4 regions of the Streptomyces sp. NPDC002181 genome follow, and region 1 is predicted to be linked to each of the others. Evidence: riboswitches for the same ligand, from Rfam matches in the RefSeq annotation. Region 1 holds a riboswitch; each other region holds the start of a gene.

What was found. A riboswitch is a leader RNA that binds a small molecule or an ion and turns the genes downstream of it on or off. The one in region 1 is predicted to bind cobalamin.
Region 2: it holds a riboswitch for cobalamin, as region 1 does, so the genes downstream of both, ACFYXV_RS01165 (energy-coupling factor ABC transporter permease) here and ACFYXV_RS33690 (hypothetical protein) in region 1, are expected to answer to the same signal.
Region 3: it holds a riboswitch for cobalamin, as region 1 does, so the genes downstream of both, ACFYXV_RS02555 (ribonucleoside-diphosphate reductase subunit alpha) here and ACFYXV_RS33690 (hypothetical protein) in region 1, are expected to answer to the same signal.
Region 4: it holds a riboswitch for cobalamin, as region 1 does, so the genes downstream of both, ACFYXV_RS27855 (cobalamin biosynthesis protein) here and ACFYXV_RS33690 (hypothetical protein) in region 1, are expected to answer to the same signal.

The regions. Positions count from the first base shown of each region.
Region 1 covers NZ_JBIASC010000023.1:44,632-49,555, reverse strand. Annotated here, with positions in the region: gene ACFYXV_RS33695 (hypothetical protein) at 1-170, opposite strand, end outside; gene ACFYXV_RS33690 (hypothetical protein) at 288-1,700, opposite strand; cobalamin riboswitch at 1,797-1,936, opposite strand; cobalamin riboswitch at 2,059-2,129, shown strand; gene ACFYXV_RS33685 (prenyltransferase/squalene oxidase repeat-containing protein) at 2,263-4,924, shown strand, end outside.
Region 2 covers NZ_JBIASC010000001.1:257,639-262,562, reverse strand. Annotated here, with positions in the region: gene ACFYXV_RS01185 (PadR family transcriptional regulator) at 1-117, opposite strand, end outside; gene ACFYXV_RS01180 (ATP-binding cassette domain-containing protein) at 205-1,026, opposite strand; gene cbiQ (cobalt ECF transporter T component CbiQ) at 1,023-1,772, opposite strand; gene ACFYXV_RS01170 (energy-coupling factor ABC transporter substrate-binding protein) at 1,776-2,129, opposite strand; gene ACFYXV_RS01165 (energy-coupling factor ABC transporter permease) at 2,135-2,827, opposite strand; cobalamin riboswitch at 2,856-3,051, opposite strand; gene ACFYXV_RS01160 (hypothetical protein) at 3,171-3,683, opposite strand; gene ACFYXV_RS01155 (SsgA family sporulation/cell division regulator) at 3,802-4,209, opposite strand; gene ACFYXV_RS01150 (hypothetical protein) at 4,429-4,734, opposite strand.
Region 3 covers NZ_JBIASC010000001.1:559,878-564,801, forward strand. Annotated here, with positions in the region: gene ACFYXV_RS02535 (carbon starvation CstA family protein) at 1-703, shown strand, start outside; gene ACFYXV_RS02540 (YbdD/YjiX family protein) at 700-897, shown strand; gene ACFYXV_RS02545 (Uma2 family endonuclease) at 946-1,530, opposite strand; gene ACFYXV_RS02550 (GNAT family N-acetyltransferase) at 1,609-2,109, shown strand; cobalamin riboswitch at 2,154-2,285, shown strand; gene ACFYXV_RS02555 (ribonucleoside-diphosphate reductase subunit alpha) at 2,425-4,833, shown strand; gene ACFYXV_RS02560 (ribonucleotide-diphosphate reductase subunit beta) at 4,833-4,924, shown strand, end outside.
Region 4 covers NZ_JBIASC010000013.1:185,500-190,423, forward strand. Annotated here, with positions in the region: partial or broken gene ACFYXV_RS27850 (cobyric acid synthase) at 74-1,594, opposite strand; gene ACFYXV_RS27855 (cobalamin biosynthesis protein) at 1,591-2,550, opposite strand; cobalamin riboswitch at 2,588-2,739, opposite strand; gene ACFYXV_RS27860 (hypothetical protein) at 2,877-3,098, opposite strand; gene ACFYXV_RS27865 (anion permease) at 3,127-4,419, opposite strand; gene ACFYXV_RS27870 (alpha/beta hydrolase family protein) at 4,775-4,924, shown strand, end outside.

The sequences.
Region 1 (4,924 bases):
GCCCCGGCCGCCCGGGTCAACGAGGTGAGCGCCTCCCGTGTCATGCGCAACCGCACCACGTGGGAGCCGAACTGGCGCCGCGAGGCCGCGAGGCTCTCGTACTCCTGCTCCGTGAGGGCGACCAACCGCACCCCGTCGACGATCACATGACGCGGAACGATCTTCGCCATCCCCGACCCTTCCGGCGCCATGGGTGAGCGCCCCGCTTTCGGTTGCCCGTTCCTCCGGCAGTGCGGCGGTGCGGGTCGCGGGCCCGGGGCCCGCGACCCGCACCGCCGCGGAAACGATCAGGCGCCCCAGCGCAGGGCGATGGTGTCGCCCACGTTGACGACCTTGTCGCGGGCGGCGCCGGCGAACGAGGACCCGTCCACGCTCACCTTCCAGGTGTTGGAGCCGCTGTTGGCCTTGCCGTTGACGTCGGTGATCGTGCCGGTGCCGGATGACGGCGTGACGCCGGTGACGCAGCCGGACGGAGTGGCGGCGCTCACCGCGGCATTGAGGACGTCGCCGAGAGTGGTCGTCGTACCGGTCGGCGTGAAGGACACCGAGCAGACCTTGAGGTTGCCGGCGCCGTCGTCGACGGTCAGCGCCAGCTTGGCCGCCGTCCCGGCGGTGAAGGTGGACTGGGCGACCCACTGCGGGGCGCCGGGGGTGACCGGAACGGGCGGAGCGGCGGTGAAGCCGCCGCCGGCGACGGCGCGCAGCGCGTCGATGGAGGAGTAGGCCGAGGGCGTGGTGTCCGAGGGCTTGTACTTGAAGCCGCCTGCCGGGTTGTACTGGTTGGCGATCAGGAAGTCGATCGGCGTCTTGCCGCTGCCGGTGAGGAAGTCGCCGGTCTGGGGGTTGAATCCGCAGGCGTTCAGCCCTGCGACGCCCCAGCCGTTGGAGCTGGTGTTGACCCCGTAGAGGGAGTTGAAGGCACCGCTGCCGGAGACGAGCTTGGCCTTGAGGAAGTTCTTCGCCTGGACGACGTCCGTGTCCGTGTTGGGGACGCCGGAGACGCAGAGGGCCGCCATGGCGGCGCCGGTCATGTCCACATCGCCCGCGGAGTTGAGGACGGTCGGGTTGCCCTCGGCCTTGTTGTAGGTCCAGCCCCCGTCGACGTGCTGGTTCGCGCGGATCCGGGTGACCATGGAGTCGGTCAGCGACTGCGGGACGCGGTTGGCACCGCCCTGGGTCTTGGCCCCGCCCAGCGAAAGGGCGGCGAAGACCGTGCCGTTGAAGTTGCCGGACGGGCCGAAGTAGCCGGCCTCGGCGGTCTGCCAGTAGGAGTAGACGTGGGCGATGAGGTTGCGGGAGGCCGAGACGCGGGCCGGGTCGATGCCCGCGGCGTACGCGTTGAGCGTGCCGCGCTCGTAGTCGGTCACCACCGGGGAGGCCTGCGGCCAGCCGGCGGTCGACAGCAGGTTGCGGTACACCGTGCGCGCGTTCTTCGTGGTGTCGCCGCCCGGGTAGACGTCGACCACGGCCGTGCCGGTGGCCGCGAAGGCGCTGAACGCCCACTCGTTCGACAGACCACTGCCCGCGTACGAACCATCGGCGGCCTGGAGGGACTTGAGGTACGTCACGCCGTTGGTCTTGGACGTGGCGATCTGGGCGGGCGAGGAGGTGGCGAAGGCCGGCAGGGTCGTGAGGGCGAGGGCGCCGAGTGCCGCGGGCACGGTGAGCACGAGGCGGCGGGAGGTACGGGTACGGGACATGGCCTGCTCCTGAAATGGGGGACGCCGGCCTGACCGGGGCTCGTGCGGGCGGGCAGCCCGGAGCTCGGTGGCGGCCGTCCGAACGCGTGGTACGGCTGGTGATGTGCCATGCCGCATGGGCATTCGGGCTCGGTGACGGCCCCCTGCCGTCCCACACCGCTGCGCGTCAGCCCCGGATTCGCACCAGGTTCCCCCATGTGGCAGCCCAGGACGCTACCCGAGTGATCAAGGCTCCGCCAGCCACTGTGCCGGGGACCGGTCGGGCGCCGCCGAGGAGCCGTGTCACATGAGACGCAGACCACCTTGACGCTGTCTTTATCTGCGTGGTCCACTCCGACTGATAAGCACTCAGCTCCAGGGGAAGCCGGTCGAAATCCGGCGCTGACCCGCAACCGTAGGCCCGGTTCCGTCCGGGTGAGTCGGAATGCCTGGAGCCAGGTTTTTGCAGCGAGAAGCGCCGTCGCGGACTACGGCGTGGTTCGAACGGCTTCCCCGTGCGCCCACGGGCTGCGGAAGCCCTTTCGCCACGCACTGGTCCGCCCGGCCGACACGAGGGGCCGTGGTGGGGACCGCACAGCAATCAGAGCGACACCTGGGGAGCAAGGGGCTGCTGTCGCTCATATCGGCGGCAGTGCTGACCTTCGCCGCGAGCGCGGCCTTCGTGGGCGGGACGGTATCCGCCTCGGCCGACCCGATCGAGCAGTGCACGGCCACCACCGGGGCGATCGTCGCCGTGGACTTCGGCCCGTTCGGCGGCAAGGTGGAGAAGGGCTGCGACACCACGCCCACCACCGGCTACGAACTGCTGCAGACCTCCGGGTTCACCATGGAGGGCACCGTCCACGACGGCCCTGCCTTCATCTGCCGCATCGGCAAGGGCACCGGTACGCGGTACCCCACGCCGGACAAGGAGGACTGCGTCCTCACCCCGCAGGCCACCGCCTACTGGTCGTACTGGACCGCATCTCCCGGTCAGCGCAAGTGGTCCTACAGCCAGCAGGGGGCCATGGCCCGGAACCCGAAGCCCGGCGACGTGGAAGCCTGGGTCTACGGCGGCACCGACATCGCCGGCACCAAGGGCAAGCCGTCGTTCTCCCCCGACGACGTCCGCGGGTTCACCACCTCCGACCCGACCGTCCCGACGACCCCGCCCAACGTGCCGGCCGGACGGGTCGACGTACCCGCGACCACCCGCTGGGCCACCGGGACACTGACGGACGGGGAGCGCGTCGTCGACGAGGGTTCCACGACCCCGAACCACTTCCTCTCCACGGAAGCCGTCTTCGCCCTCGCCGCGGCCGACCGCAAGAGCCCGGCGGCGAAGAAGACCGCCGACTTCCTCGCCACGCCCGCTCAGACCGATGCCTACGCCTACCCGGCCGGCAAGGACGGCGTCCCGGACGCCACCGCCGCGGCCCGGCTCGCCCTGGTCGCCGAGGCCACCGGCAAGGACCCCCGCGCGTTCGGGGGCCACGACCTGCTCGGCGACCTCGTGAAGTACGCCTGCCCCCGCGACATCGGCGACGGCGAAACGGTCGAAGGCTGCCTCACCAAGGGCGACTTCCGTACGAGCGGTCAGGCCGACGCCCAGGCGATGGCCGTCATCGCCCTGGTCAACGCCGGTATGACCCCTCCCCCGGGCTCCGTGGCCCGGCTGACCGTCCTGCAGTGCGAGGACGGCGGATTCACCAGCGTCCTCATCCGGCCCGGGAGCCCGGGGTGCGAGAGCGAGGCCGGCGCCACCGGCCTGATCACACTGGCCCTGGAACGGGCGGGCGGCCACGAGGCGGTGCTCCAGAAGGCCCGCGGCTATCTGAAGAGGTCCCAGCTGGCGACCGGCGCCTGGCCCGCCGTCTTCTACGAGACGACCGGCAACCCGGCCGCCACCGGCTGGGCCGCGCAGGCACTGCGCGCCCTCGGCGACGAGGCGTTCGCGGACGCCGGTGTCTCCTGGCTCGCCGGGCACCAGCTCCCGACGGGCGGATTCGGCTTCGCCGAGGACGACACCGAATCGAGGCTGTACCCCACCGCCACGTCCGCGATCGCGGGCGCCGGCAGCGATCTCGTCTCCCTGACCGCCAAGCCGGCCGACCCGCCGACGCCGACGAACCCGCCGACCACGCCCCCGGCCGGTGAAGGGCCCGACCTGAAGAAGGGCGCCGCGTACCTGACGGCCCGGTCCCGGCTGATCCAGGGCCGCTTCTACGAGAGCCAGCCCGGTTCGGGCTTCGCCGACTACGGCCTGACCATCGACGGCGCGTACGCCCTCGCCGCCACCGGCGAGGACAACGCCGCGCTGCGCAACATCGTCGACTTCATGGACAAGGGCGGCAAGGACGGCCAGAAGCGCGGCATCCACGACTGGACCCTCGTCGGCACCACGTACGCGAACGGCGGCTCCATCGGCAAGGCGGCCGTACTCGCCGAGGCCGTGGGCCGCGATCCGCGGAACTTCGGCGGCCAGGACCTGATCGCGGCACTCGCCAAGATCACCTGCCAGGCGAAGACCTCGACCCGCCAGGAGTGCGCTGCCAAGGGCAACTACGCCTACGCCACGTCCGTCTTCAAGCAGTCGCTCGGCGTCATGGCCCAGCTCCGCGCCGGTGAGAAGGCCGCCGCGGCCGAGCCGGCCGCGTACCTCAAGAGCCTCCAGGATCCTTCGGGTGCCTGGGTCAGTCTGATCGGCGAGCCCAGCGGTCCCGAAGTGGACTCGACCGCGATGGCCGCCATGACCGTGGACCTGCTCTCCGACGCCGGCTCCCGGGCGGCGGTGGACAAGGCACTCGCCTGGCTCGCGACGCAGCAGAAGGAGGACGGCGGCTTCCCCGGCGCCTCCGGGAACTCCGTCAACTCGGCGGCCCTCGCCGTCCAGGGGCTTTCGCTGGACGCGCCCAAGTACGGCGCTCAGATCGCCAAGGCCCGCGCGTTCCTGGCGAGCCAGCAGAACGGCGACGGCGGCTTCAACGTCGCCAAGGGCGGCCAGACCGGCTCCGACCTCCGTGCCTCCACCCAGGCCGTCGGCGGCGCCACCGGCATCTCCTTCGGCCTCCTGGCCCGCGACCTCACCGGCACCACCCCCGAGCCCGTCCCCAGCACCTCTGGCGGAGCGTCCGGGGGTACCTCCGGCGGCAACGGCTCGCCCGTCATCGTGACGCCGGGCGAGAACGGTGGCGGCACGGGCTCCGCGGGTGGCTCCGGGTCCGGCGGCGGCCCTCTCGCCTCCA
Region 2 (4,924 bases), on a different contig from region 1:
CTGCTGGTGCGTCGCGGACCAGAAGTACCCGATCGACTTGTCGAACCGCCGCGTCAGCTCCAGCCCCGACGAGGGCTTCTCCAGCAGGGCGGTGAGGATGGCGTGCGGCAGCGACATGCGGCCATCCTAGGGACGCGGGGAGCCGGGCACCGCGATCCGGTCCCCGGCGGCGACGGCGGGACGCGGGGCCGGACCCCACTGCCCCTACTGCCAGGCGGCCAGGGCCTCCGGGGTCTTCGGACCCGGCGCCAGCGGGTCCAGGAGGGCGTGGGCGCGCAGGAGGGACGTCACCGCCGGGGACCAGGCCTGGCGCAGACCCGCCGAGGCCAGCAGCTCCGGGTCCGACAGCAGGCCGTGCGCCGGGCCCGTGCGGATGCCCGAGGGGGTCAGGACCGCCGCGTCGTCGGCCCAGCGGACCGCCAGGTCCACATCGTGCGTGGCCATCACCACCGTGGTGCCGGCCGCGCGCAGGCCCGCGAGGACGTCCAGCAGGCGCTCCTGCCCGTCCGGGTCCAGGCCGGCCGTCGGCTCGTCGAGGATCAGCACCCGCGGAGCCATCGCCACCGCCCCCGCGATGGCGGCGCGCTTGCGCTGCCCGTACGAGAGCAGGTGCGTCGGGCGGTCCCGCAGCGCCGTGATGTCCAGCGCGGCGAGCGCCGAGTCCACCCGGGCGCGCACCTCATCGGCCGGCAGGCCCAGGTTCATCGGGCCGAACGACACGTCCTGCTCCACCGAGGCCGCGAACAGCTGGTCGTCCGGGTCCTGGACCACCAACTGCACCGCCGTGCGCAGGCGGGTCAGCCCCGCCCGGTCGTACGCGACCGCCGTCCCGTCGAGGCGCAGCGCGCCCGTGCCGGGCCGCAGGCCCCCGCTCAGCAGCCGCATCAGCGTGGTCTTGCCGCTGCCGTTGCGGCCCAGCAGGACCAGCGCCCGGCCCTCGGCGATGGCGAAGTCCACGCCGGCCAGGACCGCCGGGCCGTCCTCGTACGCGTAGCCGGCGCCGGCCAGTTCCACCAACGGGTTCACAGGCAGAGCCCCTTCAGGGTCAGAGTCAGGGTGATCAGGGCCGCCAGCAGGGCCCCCGACGCCGCCAGGAACCGCCACGACAGGGCCGCCTCGGGTACGAGGACCCGCAGCGCGCCGTCGTAGCCGCGCCCGGCCAGGCCGTCCTGGAGGCGGGCCGCGCGGTCGAAGGCCCGTACGAAGGAGGTCGCGGCGAGCCCGGCCAGCGAGCGCCACACCGCCGCCCGCCCGGACTGGCCCAGCCGGGCCGCCTGGGCGCGCCGGACCTGGGTCATCGAGTCCAGCAGCAGGAAGCCGATGCGGTACATGACGAGGGCCACGTCCACCACGGGCGCCGGGACCCCGGCCCGGACCAGCCGGGGCAGGACGTCCGACACGGGCGTGGTGAAGGCGAACAGCAGCACGCCGAGGGAGGCCGCCGAGGTACGCAGCAGCAGCTCGGCGGCGTGCCGGGGGCCGTCGGGCGCGAGCGAGACGAGCCCGGCCGGGCCGCCGACGGCGACCAGCAGCGGCAGCGCGCCGGTGAAGCAGAAGCCCAGCGGTATCCGGAAGGCCCGCCACAGCTGCCGCCCGGCCACGCCGGCCGGGCCGAGCAGCACGGCGAGCGTGGCGGCGGCGACCAGCGGCCCGCCGGGCCAGGGCGGCAGGCACACGGCGGTGACCGTCAGCCCGAGCCCGAGCAGGGCCTTCTCCAGCGGATGCCGGCGCCGCCACCGGCTGCCGTGCGCCGCCACGTCGATCGGCAGCACCGCCTACGACTCCGAGGCGGCGGTGTCCGGTGCGGCCGCGGGCGCACCGGCCGCACCGGCCGCAGCGGCCTGACGGCGGCCCTTGCGGACGCCGAAGTAGTAGGCGAGCACGCCCGCACCCAGGGCCGCCTGGAGGGCGAACAGGGCCGACTCCACCTCCCCGGAGGGGGGTTCGTACAGCGGCGAGAACCACGGCTCGTACTCCGGATCGAGCTCGGTGATCGCGGTCTCCGCCTGCGCGTCGGCGCCCGTGAAGGGCTCCTCCTTGCCCTCGCCCATCCCCAGTGCGATGGGCAGTACCGCCAGCGCCGCCACCAGGAGCAGCAGCAGTCCGTTGATCTTCGCGTTCCGGCTCAGGCTCATCACACGGCCGCCTTCTGCTCGCTGCGGCCGGTGAGCTTGGCGACGCCCAGCCGGACCAGGTCGGACTTGCTCGACTGCATCAGCAGCCGCATCACGAGCACCGTCAGCAGCCCCTCGCTCACCGCGAGCGGGATCTGGGTCACCGCGAAGATGCCCCCGAACTTCACGAGCGCGCCCGCGAACCCGGTGCCCGGGTCCGGGAAGGCCAGCGCCAGCTGCACGGAGGTCACGCAGTACGTCACCAGGTCGGCGAAGAAGGCGCCGAAGAAGACGGTCACCATCAGCGGCACGTCGAAGCGCTTCAGCAGCAGGTACACCCCGTACCCCGCCCACGGCCCGGCGATCGCCATCGAGAACACGTTCGCGCCGAGGGTGGTCAGCCCGCCGTGCGCCAGCAGCAGCGCCTGGAAGAGCAGGGTGATCGTGCCGAGCACCGCCATGATCGGCGGCCGGAACAGGATCGCCCCGAGCCCGGTCCCGGTGGGGTGCGAACAACTGCCCGTCACCGATGGGATCTTCAGGGCGGACAGGACGAAAGTGAACGCTCCGGACGCGCCGAGCAGCAGCGTGCTCTCCGGGTTCGCCTTCACCTCGCGGGTGAGGGCGCGGACACCGTGGACGACGAAGGGGGCGGACGCGGCGCCCCAGGCGACCGCGTGCAAAGGGGGCAGGAACCCCTCGGCTATATGCATGAGTGGGGAGACCTCTCCAGCACCTCGTGGATGGACAACGCGCCCCGGCCGGTCTCCTGGCTCACGGGTGCTGATGCCCTGGCCCCGCCTTCCCGGGCGGTGCGGAACCTCCCGCGCCGCCCAGTGGCTTCCCAAAGGAGTGGAGCCGGACTTCCCGTTCACAGTGGCGAGGGCCGCACCGGTTTTCCACCGGTTTCCCGTACACCAAGGCCCGCTGACCCTAGTCGCAGGGACGGACCTGCACCAACCCGGCCCGAACGCCCGCCTGTCCGGACACCCCGTGCCCGAACGGACGCGGTCCGCTGCCGGCGCCGGCGGGACCGGCGCCGGCGGCGTGCCACGGTCACCGGCAGACGTTGCGGTGCGCGACGTCCAGCACGAGGCGCTCGGGCCCGTGCAGCGTGAAGGAGCTGACGGAGGGCTTGGCGCCGAACGCGGCGCCGAAGGTCACGTACCCCTCGAAATCGCCGGTCAGGGCGAGGCCCTTCAGCTGCGGCAGGCGGATGTTGACCAGCCGCGGTCCGCGGTAGGTGCCGGCGCCCGCGCGGTCGTGCGCCGCGGCGGGATGCAGGCGGATCTGGAGGAAGTACTTCCCGGCCAGCGGGACGGGAGCGCCGGACCCGTCGTGGACCAGCCGGGGGACGCGGGTGACGGTGGCCCGCGGGGCGTGTCCCCGCAGGTCGATGACGATGCGGTCGTACGTGCAGTGCCCGCCCCAGCGGGCGTTCACGACGAGCGGCGTGGGCCGCACGGCGGCCGAGGCCGGAGCGGCGAGGGTGATCCCGGCGGTGAGCAGCGCACCTGTGGCGAGGGCCGCGAGCTGCCGGCGGCGGAGGTGGTTGCGGAGGTGGTTCATGACGTCCCCCTGATTCTTCAGAGGCGGGGACCGGTGTCACTGCTGAGGACACTCCCCGGCAGGCTCATGGTTGCACCCAAAACCACCCAGACAAAAAGAAAACATGCCAAAAGGGAACTTAGCGGGGCAGCAGGGTGCTCAGCTCGGCGTCGAGGTCGTAGTGGCGCTGCTCCTCGCCCCGGGGCACGAGCCCGACCAGCCGCCGGCACAGCGCCCGCACGTCCTTCGCCCGGGCGGACACCACGCAGCTCTGAGCGCCGTTGGTGAAGGCGAGGAAGACCCGCGGTTCCCCGCCCTGCCAGCGCGGCCACACCTGGATGTCCCCCTCGCCCGTCACGCAGCTCTCCCCGTCGATCAGCAGGTCCCGGGAGAACACCCAGCGCGCCAGGTGCGTCCCGGCGCCCCGGAAGTCGAGCGCCAGCTCGTAGGGCCGGTCGGGGCGGTAGGTGAAGGCCCCGTCCACGGACACGGGCTCGGGGGAGGCCTCCAGCCGGAGCGGGAGGACGCGGTATTCGATTCCGTCCATGCGCAGCGCCTCTCAGTCGTGTCCGGCCGGGGCCGGCGGCCCTATCGGGCAAGCTAGCCCACCTCCCGGCTACCCCCGCGGGCCGAAAGTCCTCAGCCCGGGGGCCGCTGGACCCCATTCGTCACAGGAAGGGGAACGGGTGCGGGTGCGGTGGCGGGGGAGGGAACGCGAAGGGGCCCGCCCTCCGGGGGGAGGGCGGGCCGCCGGGTCACCGGTCCGCTACGGAACGGGGTTGAACACGAACGAGTCGTTGGACTGCCCGATGGCGGTGAAACCGGCGCCGTTGGCCTGGGCGCCGTTGTTCTGGTTGGACGCCCCGGAGCCCGTGGCGAGCTGCTGGGTGGTGGAGGAGTTGCCGAGGTTGCCGCCGGCGACCCCGCTGCCGAGGATCTCGCCGGCGGCGGCGTTGGACGAGACGCCCGCACCGGCTCCGTTGTCGGCCTGGGCCGTACCCGTGAAGAGCAGGGCGGCGAAGGGGAGCGCTGCGACAGCCGCCAGGACTCGGATGCTGCGGTTGCTTGCCATGATGAAGTCCTCCAGTACGCAAAAAGGCTGCGGTCCAAGGCGGTTGGCCGACCGCCGGGGGTGTGGCCGCGACGTCACGTGATCACCATGGCGCATGTGATCATCGAGAGACCAGCCCGGGGAGGAGGGTTCGCCCTCACGCGTGATCAACTCCGGGCAAACCTCAATTGGCCTGCGAATTCACCAAGTT
Region 3 (4,924 bases), on a different contig from region 1:
CACCCGGGTCGGCCGCTTCATGCTCCAGGACACCCTCGGCAACGTGCACAAGCCCTTCAAGGACGTGAGCTGGAAGCCCGGCGTGTGGCTGGCCAGCGCGGTGGTCGTGGGCGGCTGGGGCTACTTCCTGTGGGTCGGCATCAAGGACCCGCTGGGCGGCATCAACCAGCTGTTCCCGCTCTTCGGGATCGCGAACCAGCTCCTCGCCGCGGTGGCACTGGCCGTCTGCACCACGCTGCTGGTCAAGTCCGGCCGGCTCAAGTGGGCCTGGGTGACCGGGGTCCCGCTGGCCTGGGACGTGGCCGTCACGCTGACCGCGAGCTGGCAGAAGGTGTTCTCCGAGGACGTCAAGGTCGGCTTCTTCGCGCAGCGCGACAAGTACCAGACCGGGATCGACGCCGGGAAGGTCCTGCCGCCCGCCAAGAACATGGGCGAGATGCACACGATCGTCACCAACGCGACGGTCGACGGCGCGCTGTCGGCGCTGTTCGCGATCCTGATCGTCATCGTGCTGCTGGACGCGGCGCGGACCTGCCTGAAGGCGGTCGGGAGCCCGGAGGCGGTCAGGCTGTCCGAGGTCCCGTGGACCGAGTCGAAGATCATCGCCCCGGCCGGGCTCATCGCGACGCCCGAGGAGCGGGCGGAGCTCGCCGCCGCCGGCCTGGACTCGGGCGGCGGCCGCGCGAAGGAGCCGGTGGCGTGAGCGGGGTCCGCGCGGCGCTGGCGAAGGCGCGGTTCTTCGTACGGGAGTTCTCGGGCGAGGCGGCGTACGACCGCTACGTCGCCCACGCCCGTACGCACGACCCGGACGCGGAGGTCATGACCCGCCGCGCCTTCGAACGCGCCCGTACGGACTCCCGCGAGGCGGACCCCCGCGAGGGCTTCCGCTGCTGCTGAGCACGTACGTGAAGGGCCCCGCCGAATCGGCGGGGCCCTTCGGCATCCTCAGCGCACCCAGTCCTTGAGGACCTCGGTCTGGAGGGTGATGCCGACGGGCTCGGGGAGCTCGACGTCCTTCCCGTACGCCACGATGTGGGTGCTCTCGTACCGTCGGCCGTTGGGCTGGCTGTAGACGGAGATCTCGCACTTGGCCCGGTCGATCAGCAGGTAGACGGGAATGCCCGTCTCCGCGTAGGCGCGGGGCTTCTCGACGTGGTCCCGCCGGTGGGTGTCCGAATCCCACGAGGTCACCTCGACGGCCATGAGGATCGGGTCGGGGTCGACCCAGTCGCCCTGCCCGGCGAATGCCTTGGAAGGCGCCAGCACCGCGTCCGGGATGGCCCGCCCTCCCCGGTACGCCTCGGCCTTGATCCCCTGTCCCCCGTGCAGCCAGAGCTCCGGCCGGTACTGCATGCAGATCCGCGTGAGCCACTCGATGATCGTCTGGTGATCGCCGTCCGGCATGGCCTTGCTCCTGATAACCCCGTCGATGAACTCCAGCCGCGTCCCCTCCCTCTCGCGGGCCGCTATGCGCGCCACGGCTTCGAAGTCCTCGGTCAGCATGTGGGGCCGGTCTGTCATCACGGTCATGCCTCGCTCGCCTTCCTCGACGGTGCTGTCTTCGACGATAGCGCCGGGCACCGACAGCCGTCCGGCACACTCGACCGCATGGACATCGTGATCAGGGAAGCGCTGGCGGCGGAGTACGGGACGCTCGGGGAGATCACCGCGCAGGCCTACCTCGGGGACGGGCTGCTGACGTTCGGCGAGGACGATCCGTACCTCGTGCGGCTGCGCGACGTGGCCGGGCGCGCCGCCGACGGGGTGATACTCGTCGCCGCGACGGGCGAGGGCCGGCTCCTCGGCGGGGTGGCCTTCGCCGCGCCCGGGAGCCCGCTGTGCGACATCGCCGGACCCGGCGAGGCCGAGTTCCGGATGCTGGCCGTCGCTCGGGAGGGCCGCGGGCGGGGCGCCGGGGAGGCTCTGGTGCGGGCCTGCATCGACCGCGCCCGGGCCGTCGAGGGCGTACGGCGCCTCGTGCTGTCCACCACGGACGACATGACCGGCGCCCACCGGATCTACGGACGGCTCGGTTTCGTGCGCTCGCCGGAACGGGACTGGGAGCCCGTCCCCGGCCTCCCTCTGCGCACGTACGGTCTCGAACTGTAGCCACGCCGACACAACATCTAGGGGGTCGCGCAGGAGGGGGCCCCCACATGTATGCTCATGCTCGCTGTCGTCGCAGGGGAATCCGGTGCGAATCCGGAACTGTCCCGCAACGGTATGAAGTACACCCATTGGTGTCACCGCAAGTCCGATGACCTGCCGACAGTGCGCCCGGCTCGACCGAACCGGGTGTCGATACGTCCGGGCCTCGCGGTTGGGCCGGTGGACGCCGCGCGGTGCTGCCTTGCCCTGCCCGCGCGCGCCCGCTCGCGCCGACGCCGCAGGTGTCCCGGAGCCGAGCGAGGGAGAGCTCCCCCCGTGACCATCGCGCCTTCCGCACCGCGCGCCGAGTCCGACCCGTCCGACACCGGAATCGAGACCGGGGGACCTGGGGCCGCGCTGCTGCGGACCCTCACCGAGCTGACGGCCGACCTCCCCGACACTGACCCCGGCCGGGTCGCCGCCGCCGCGCTGCGCGGACGCAGCGCCGCCGCCGACGAGGCCGAGCTGCGCGCTCTGGCCACGGAGGCCGCCGCCGGTCTCATCTCCGAGGACCCGGCGTACTCCCGGCTCGCCGCCCGGCTGCTGACGCTGGCCGTCGCCGAGGAAGCCGCCGGCCAGGGGGCCACCTCCTTCTCCGCCTCCGTCGCGGTCGGCCACCGCGAGGGCCTCATCGCGGACCGCACCGCCGCGTTCGTGGCGCTGCACGCGAACCGCCTGGACGCGCTGGTCGAGCACACGCTCGCCGAGGGCGCCGACGACCGCTTCGGCTTCTTCGGCCTGCGCACCCTGCACAGCCGCTACCTGCTGCGCCACCCGATCACCCGCCAGGTCGTCGAGACCCCGCAGCACTTCATGCTGCGCGTGGCCTGCGGCCTCGCCGAGAACGACACCGTCCAGGCCGTCGAGGAAGTGGCCTCGCTCTACCGGCTGATGAGCCGCCTCGACTACCTGCCGTCCTCCCCCACGCTCTTCAACTCCGGCACCCGGCACCCGCAGATGTCCTCCTGCTACCTGCTGGACTCCCCGCTGGACGAGCTCGACTCGATCTACGACCGGTACCACCAGGTCGCGCGTCTGTCGAAGCACGCCGGCGGCATCGGCCTCTCGTACTCGCGCATCCGCGCCCGCGGTTCGCTGATCCGCGGTACGAACGGCCACTCCAACGGCATCGTGCCGTTCCTGAAGACCCTCGACGCCTCCGTCGCCGCCGTGAACCAGGGCGGCCGCCGCAAGGGCGCCGCCGCCGTCTACCTGGAGACCTGGCACGCGGACATCGAGGAGTTCCTGGAGCTCCGCGACAACACCGGCGAGGACCAGCGCCGCACGCACAACCTGAACCTGGCGCACTGGGTGCCGGACGAGTTCATGCGCCGCGTCAACGCGGACGCCGACTGGTCGCTGTTCTCCCCGGCCGACGTGCCCGAGCTGGTCGACCTGTGGGGCGACGAGTTCGACGCCGCCTACCGCAAGGCCGAGGCGGACGGCCTGGCCCGCAAGACCATGCCCGCCCGCGACCTGTACGGCCGGATGATGCGCACCCTCGCGCAGACCGGCCAGGGCTGGATGACCTTCAAGGACGCCTCCAACCGCACGGCGAACCAGACCGCCGAGCCGGGCACCGTCGTCCACTCCTCGAACCTGTGCACCGAGATCATCGAGGTCACCAACGACGGCGAGACGGCGGTCTGCAACCTGGGCTCGGTCAACCTGGGCGCGTTCGTCCTCACCGAGACCGGCGAGATCGACTGGGAGCGGCTGGACGAGACCGTCCGTACGGCCGTCACCTTCCTCGACCGCGTCGTGGACATCAACTTCTACCCGACCGAGCAGGCCGGCCGCTCCAACGCCCGCTGGCGTCCGGTGGGCCTGGGAGCGATGGGCCTCCAGGACGTCTTCTTCAAGCTGAAGCTGCCGTTCGACTCCCCCGAGGCGAAGGCGCTGTCCACCAAGCTCTCCGAGCGCATCATGCTGGCCGCGTACGAGGCCTCCTGCGACCTCGCCGAGCGCAGCGGCCCGCTCCCGGCCTGGGAGCAGACCCGCACCGCCCGCGGCGTCCTGCACCCCGACCACTACGACGTCGAGCTGAACTGGCCCGAGCGCTGGGACGCCCTGCGCGCCCGCGTCGCGAAGTCCGGCATGCGCAACTCGCTGCTGCTGGCCATCGCGCCGACCGCGACGATCGCCTCGATCGCCGGCGTGTACGAGTGCATCGAGCCGCAGGTCTCCAACCTCTTCAAGCGCGAGACCCTGTCGGGCGAGTTCCTCCAGGTCAACGGCTACCTGGTGGAGGAGCTGAAGAAGCTCGGCGTGTGGGACGCGCAGACCCGCGAGGCGCTGCGCGACTCCTCCGGCTCCGTCCAGGGCTTCGGCTGGATCCCGGCCGAGGTGCGCGAGCTGTACCGCACGGCGTGGGAGATCCCGCAGCGCGGTCTGATCGACATGGCGGCGGCCCGTACGCCGTACCTCGACCAGTCGCAGTCGCTGAACCTGTTCCTGGAGACGCCGACCATCGGGAAGCTGTCCTCGATGTACGCGTACGCCTGGAAGCAGGGTCTGAAGACCACGTACTACCTGCGCTCGCGCCCGGCGACGAAGATCGCCCGTGCCGCCCAGGCGGCCACCCCCGCAGCGCTCCCCCTGGCCGACGCCGCCGCCGAGGCCGCGGCCGCGGAAGCGCTGGCCTGCTCCCTTGAGAACCCCGAGTCCTGCGAGGCCTGCCAGTAATGAGCTCCACCGACAAGAACCTCCTGGACCCGGGCTTCGAGCTCACGCTCCGCCCGATGCGCTACCCGGACTTCTACGAGCGCTACCGGGA
Region 4 (4,924 bases), on a different contig from region 1:
GTGCGGGTGCGCGTGCGCGGGCTGGTGTGCTCGTACGGGGCGGGGGAGGCCGCCCGCGGGATCCGGGCCGTCACGGGGCGCCCGGGGGGAGGAACGGGAGGCCGGCGGGGGCGCCGCCCTCGATGAGGCGCAGCAGGGCGTCGGTGTCCGCGTGTTCGGCGATCAGATCGCCCAGCAGGTCCAGCTGCTCCTCCCGCAGGGAGGAGAACGACGTGTCCGGGGACGGGACGAAGCGGCGGCCCGCGGCCGAAGCCACCTCCCTCAGGAACGCCCGCCGGAAGCCGTCCGACTCCAGCGAGCCGTGCCAGTGCGTGCCCCAGACGGAACCCACCCGGCAGCCGTCGAGGAACGGCTCCCCGCCCAGGACCTCGGCCACCCCGTGGTGGATCTCGTACCCGTCGACCGCCTCGCCGAGCGCGGTCCCGGAAGGCCGCTCCAGGGTCTTCTCCCGCTCGAAGCGGATCCGCACCGGCAGCAGGCCCAGCCCGTCCACCGAACCCGCCCGCGACTCGACCTCGTCCTCGATGTGCTCGCCGAGCACCTGGAAGCCGCCGCAGATCCCGAGCACGGGCCGGCCCTCGGCGGCCCGCCGCAGCAGCGCGTCCGCGAGGCCGCGCTCGCGCAGCCACTCCAGCGCCTTCACCGTGCCGCGCGTGCCCGGCACCACCACCAGGTCCGCGTCGGCCAGTTCCTCGGCCCGGTCCACGAACCGCACCACCACGCCCGGCTCCGCCGCCAGTGCGTCGACGTCCGTGAAGTTCGACATCAGCGGGACCGCGCACACCGCGACCCGCAGCACGTCCTCGCCGACCGGCGGGGCCACGACCGATTCGCGCACCGCGCCCCGCAGGGAGACCCGGAGCCCGTCCTCCTCGTCGATGCCCAGCCCGTGCCGGAACGGGAGCACCCCGTACGTCGCGCGCCCGGTCAGGCCGCGCAGCATCTCCATCCCGGGCTCCAGCAGCGACACGTCGCCGCGGAACTTGTTGACCATGTATCCGGCGATCAGCGACTGGTCCTGGGGCGACAGCAGCGCCGTCGTCCCGAAGAACGACGCGAAGACCCCGCCCCGGTCGATGTCCCCGACCACGACCACCGGGAAGCGCGCGGCCCGCGCGATCCCCATGTTCACGATGTCGGTCCGGCGCAGGTTGATCTCGGCCGGACTGCCCGCCCCCTCGCAGATCACGGCGTCATACGTGCCCCGCAGCTGCTCCAGGCAGTCCGTGACGACCCCGAGGAGCTGTTCCTGCCGCCCCCCGTGGTAGCCGCGCGCGCTCATCTCGCCCACCGGCTTGCCCAGCAGCACCACCTGGCTGCTCCGGTCGCTGCCGGGCTTGAGCAGCACCGGGTTCATCAGCGCCGTCGGCTCCACGCGGGCCGCCTGCGCCTGCATCGCCTGTGCGCGCCCGATCTCGGCGCCCTCGCGGGTCACGAAGGAGTTCAGCGACATGTTCTGCGCCTTGAAGGGCGCCACCTTCACGCCCTGCCGGGCCAGCCAGCGGCAGATGCCCGCGGTGACCACGCTCTTGCCCGCGTCCGATGTGGTGCCGGCGACGAGGAGTCCCCCGCCGAGCTGCTTCGCGCCGCTCATCCGCGTCCCTTCCGTATGCCGTACGACACCGCACAGCGCAGTGCCACACACGCCCCCAGCGCCAGCCACGTCACCTGACGCGACAGCCGCACCGCGCGTTCGATGTCCGCGACCTCCACCGGCCGGCCCTCCTCGCCGTTCAGCACGGCCCGGTGCTCGACCCGCCCGCCGTACGCGAGGGTCCCGCCCAGCCGTACACCGAGCGCCCCGGCGAACGAGGCCTCCACGGGTCCGGCGTTCGGACTCGGGTGCGCCGCGGCGTCCGCGCGCCAGGCCCGTACGGCTCCCCGGCGATCGGGCCCGGCCACCGCGGCGGCCAGGGCGGTCAGCCGCGCGCCCGGCCAGCCCACGAGGTCGTCGAGCCGGGCCGAGGCCCAGCCGTAACGCAGGTGGCGCGGGGACTTGTGGCCGACCATCGCGTCCAGGGTGTTCACGGCGCGGAACGCCAGGAGCCCCGGGACACCGGCGGCGGCGCCCCACACCAGGGCCCCGACCACCGCGTCGGAGGTGTTCTCGGCGACCGACTCCACGACGGCGCGGGCCATCTGCTGTTCGTCCAGGGCCTGCGGATCGCGCCCGCACAGGTGCGGCAGCCGCTCGCGGGCCACCTCGGCGTCCCCGGCGGCGAGAGCGCCGCCGATGGCGCGGGCCTCCCGGCCCAGCGAGGTGCCGCCGACGACGGCCCAGGTGGCCACCGCGGTCAGGGCGATACGGGCGGCAGCGGGCCGGGAGCGCACGGCGCGGGCTCCCAGCGCGCCGACGGCGACCGCGCCCCCGGCGCATACGAGGGTGTGCAGAACGCCGCGGGCGCGGTCGTCGCGCCACAGGGCGCGTTCGACGGCGGCGGCGGCTCGTCCGAAGGCGGCCACGGGGTGCCCTCGGCGCGGATCACCGAGGATCCGGTCGCCGATCAGGCCCGCCGCGGCGCCGTACGCGAAGACGCGGTCGGCACGCATGGTGCAGGTATGTCCTCACTCAGGGTCCGCGCCCTGGTTCGACGTGTCCGGCGGTGGGAGTTCCTGGCTCCCGGGGCGCACGTGCCGCGTGCTCCCCGGTGACAGTGGCGGGACCGCGCCGGATTCGCACCGGACTTCCTCTCCATGCCGCCGTATTGGCTCGGGCAGTCCACCACGCACCGCGAAGGCCCGTCAACTCGCCGTTGACCTGCGGCGGGGCAGGCCGCGGACACGGCTGCCGGGCGTACGAAAGCTCCCCCCGGGGAACCCGGAGGGAGCTCTGGCACGCCGTGCCCCGATCGGTCGGACCGGGGCATCGGATCAGGTCAGCTGACGATCAGGTAGATCCCGTACCCGACGGCCGCCGTGACGAGCGCGAAGCAGGCGTACGCACCGCTGCGGGCGAGGGTGGCGGTGCCGCCCTGCTCGGTGGCGGTCTCGTGCTTGGAGAGGCCCACCAGACCCAGGGTGAACAGGGCCACGAGGGCGACGGTGGCGGAGAGGCTGACCCCGAAGACGGAGCCGAGTGCTGCCCAGTCGATCTTCATACTGCGGATTCCTCTGTCGTTCTCGGGGTCAGACCGCGGCGGCGGGTGCCGCCGGTGCGGTCGGGGCGGCCGCCGGAATGGTGGCCTTCAGGGCATCGTCCGTCACAGCGGCGGTCGTACCGGCGACGGCCTCGGCAGCGGCCTCGGCGGCCATCGTCGGCGGGACGGTGACGGCGGCCATGGCCGTGGTGACGACACCCGGCTCCTCCGCCGCGGCCGCCTGCACCTCGTTCACGTTGCTGTGGTCGACGACCTGGCGGCGCGAGATCAGCCAGATGGCGACGCAGGAGGCGATCAGGAAGAGCGCGACGGCGGCGACACCGACGTCACCGGTGCGCATGACCAGCTCGGCGCCGGAGGCGACGACGGCGGCGGCCGGCAGGGTCAGGCCCCAGGCGATGAACATGCGGGTGGCGGTGGACCAGCGGACCACGCCGCCCTTGCGGCCCAGGCCCGCACCCATGACGGCGCCGGAGCACGCGTGGGTGGTGGAGAGGGAGAAGCCGAGGGTGGAGGAGGCCAGGATGACGCTCGCGGCCGAGGTCTGGGCGGCGAAGCCCTGCTGCGGCTGGAGGTCGGTCAGGCCGCTGCCCATGGTGCGGATGATGCGCCAGCCGCCCAGGTAGGTGCCCATGGCGATCGCCATGCCGGCGGAGACGATGACCCAGACCGGCGGGTTGGAGCCGGGCGCGAGCGCGCCGCCGGCGACCAGCGCCAGGGTGATGATGCCCATCGTCTTCTGCGCGTCGTTGGTGCCGTGCGCGAGGGAGACGAGACCGGCCGAGGCGATCTGACCGGCCTTGTAGCCCTTGGCGGAGGTCTTCTTGCCGACGTTGCCGCCCAGCTTGTACGTGACCTTGGCGGCCAGCATCGCGGCCGCGCCGGCCACGATCGGCGCGGCGATCGCGGGGAGCAGCACCTTGGTGACGAGCGTGCCGCCGTTGACGGCGCCGAGGCCGGCGGAGGCGACGGCCGCGCCGACCAGGCCGCCCATCAGGGCGTGCGAGGAGCTGGAGGGGAGTCCGACCAGCCAGGTGACCAGGTTCCAGAGGATCGCGCCGACCAGGGCGGCGAAGATCACTTCGGGCTGGATGCCCTCCTCGTTGACCAGGCCCTTGGAGATCGTCTTGGCGACCTCCACGGACATGAACGCTCCGACGAGGTTGAGCACGGCGGACATGGCCACCGCCGTCTTGGGCTTGAGGGCGCCGGTCGAGATGGTGGTGGCCATCGCGTTGGCTGTGTCGTGGAAACCGTTCGTGAAGTCGAACACGAGAGCGGTGATGATCACGATCCCGAGGAGAAGCGTTATGTGCTCCATTTACCCAGGCTTCTGTTTGACGTCAGTGGCTCGGCGACCGTAGGCAACCTGGATGAACGGAAGGTGAACTGACGCGGGCGGAGCGGTGTACTGGCCCGTCATGTCATCGGGACCTTCATCCCCATTTTGCCGCTGATACGGCGATTGATGCACGTCAACCCCGGGTAACCGGGCGGCCCCGCCGGGGCCCCCGGTCCCGTTGGCCCGCCCCTCGGGGGTCCGGGGGGAGACGCAGATCACTCCCCGCCGCCCGGCCCGCCCGTCCGCCGCCTCCTCTCTTCCCGTCTCCGCCCGGCCGCAATCGGAGCATTCCGCTCCGGTGGCCCGACGGCGCTCCCGCCTCGACACTGGAGCCGTGCCTTCCGCCACAGCGACCGCCGCGGCCGTCGCGACCACTCTCGTCGGGGCCGGCGCCGCCGCGGTCGCCGCCGGCCGGTACGCGGCCGACGCCGCCCTGCGGCACGAGCCCGGCCGCCCCCTGCCCGGCGGGCCCCGGCTCGGGGTC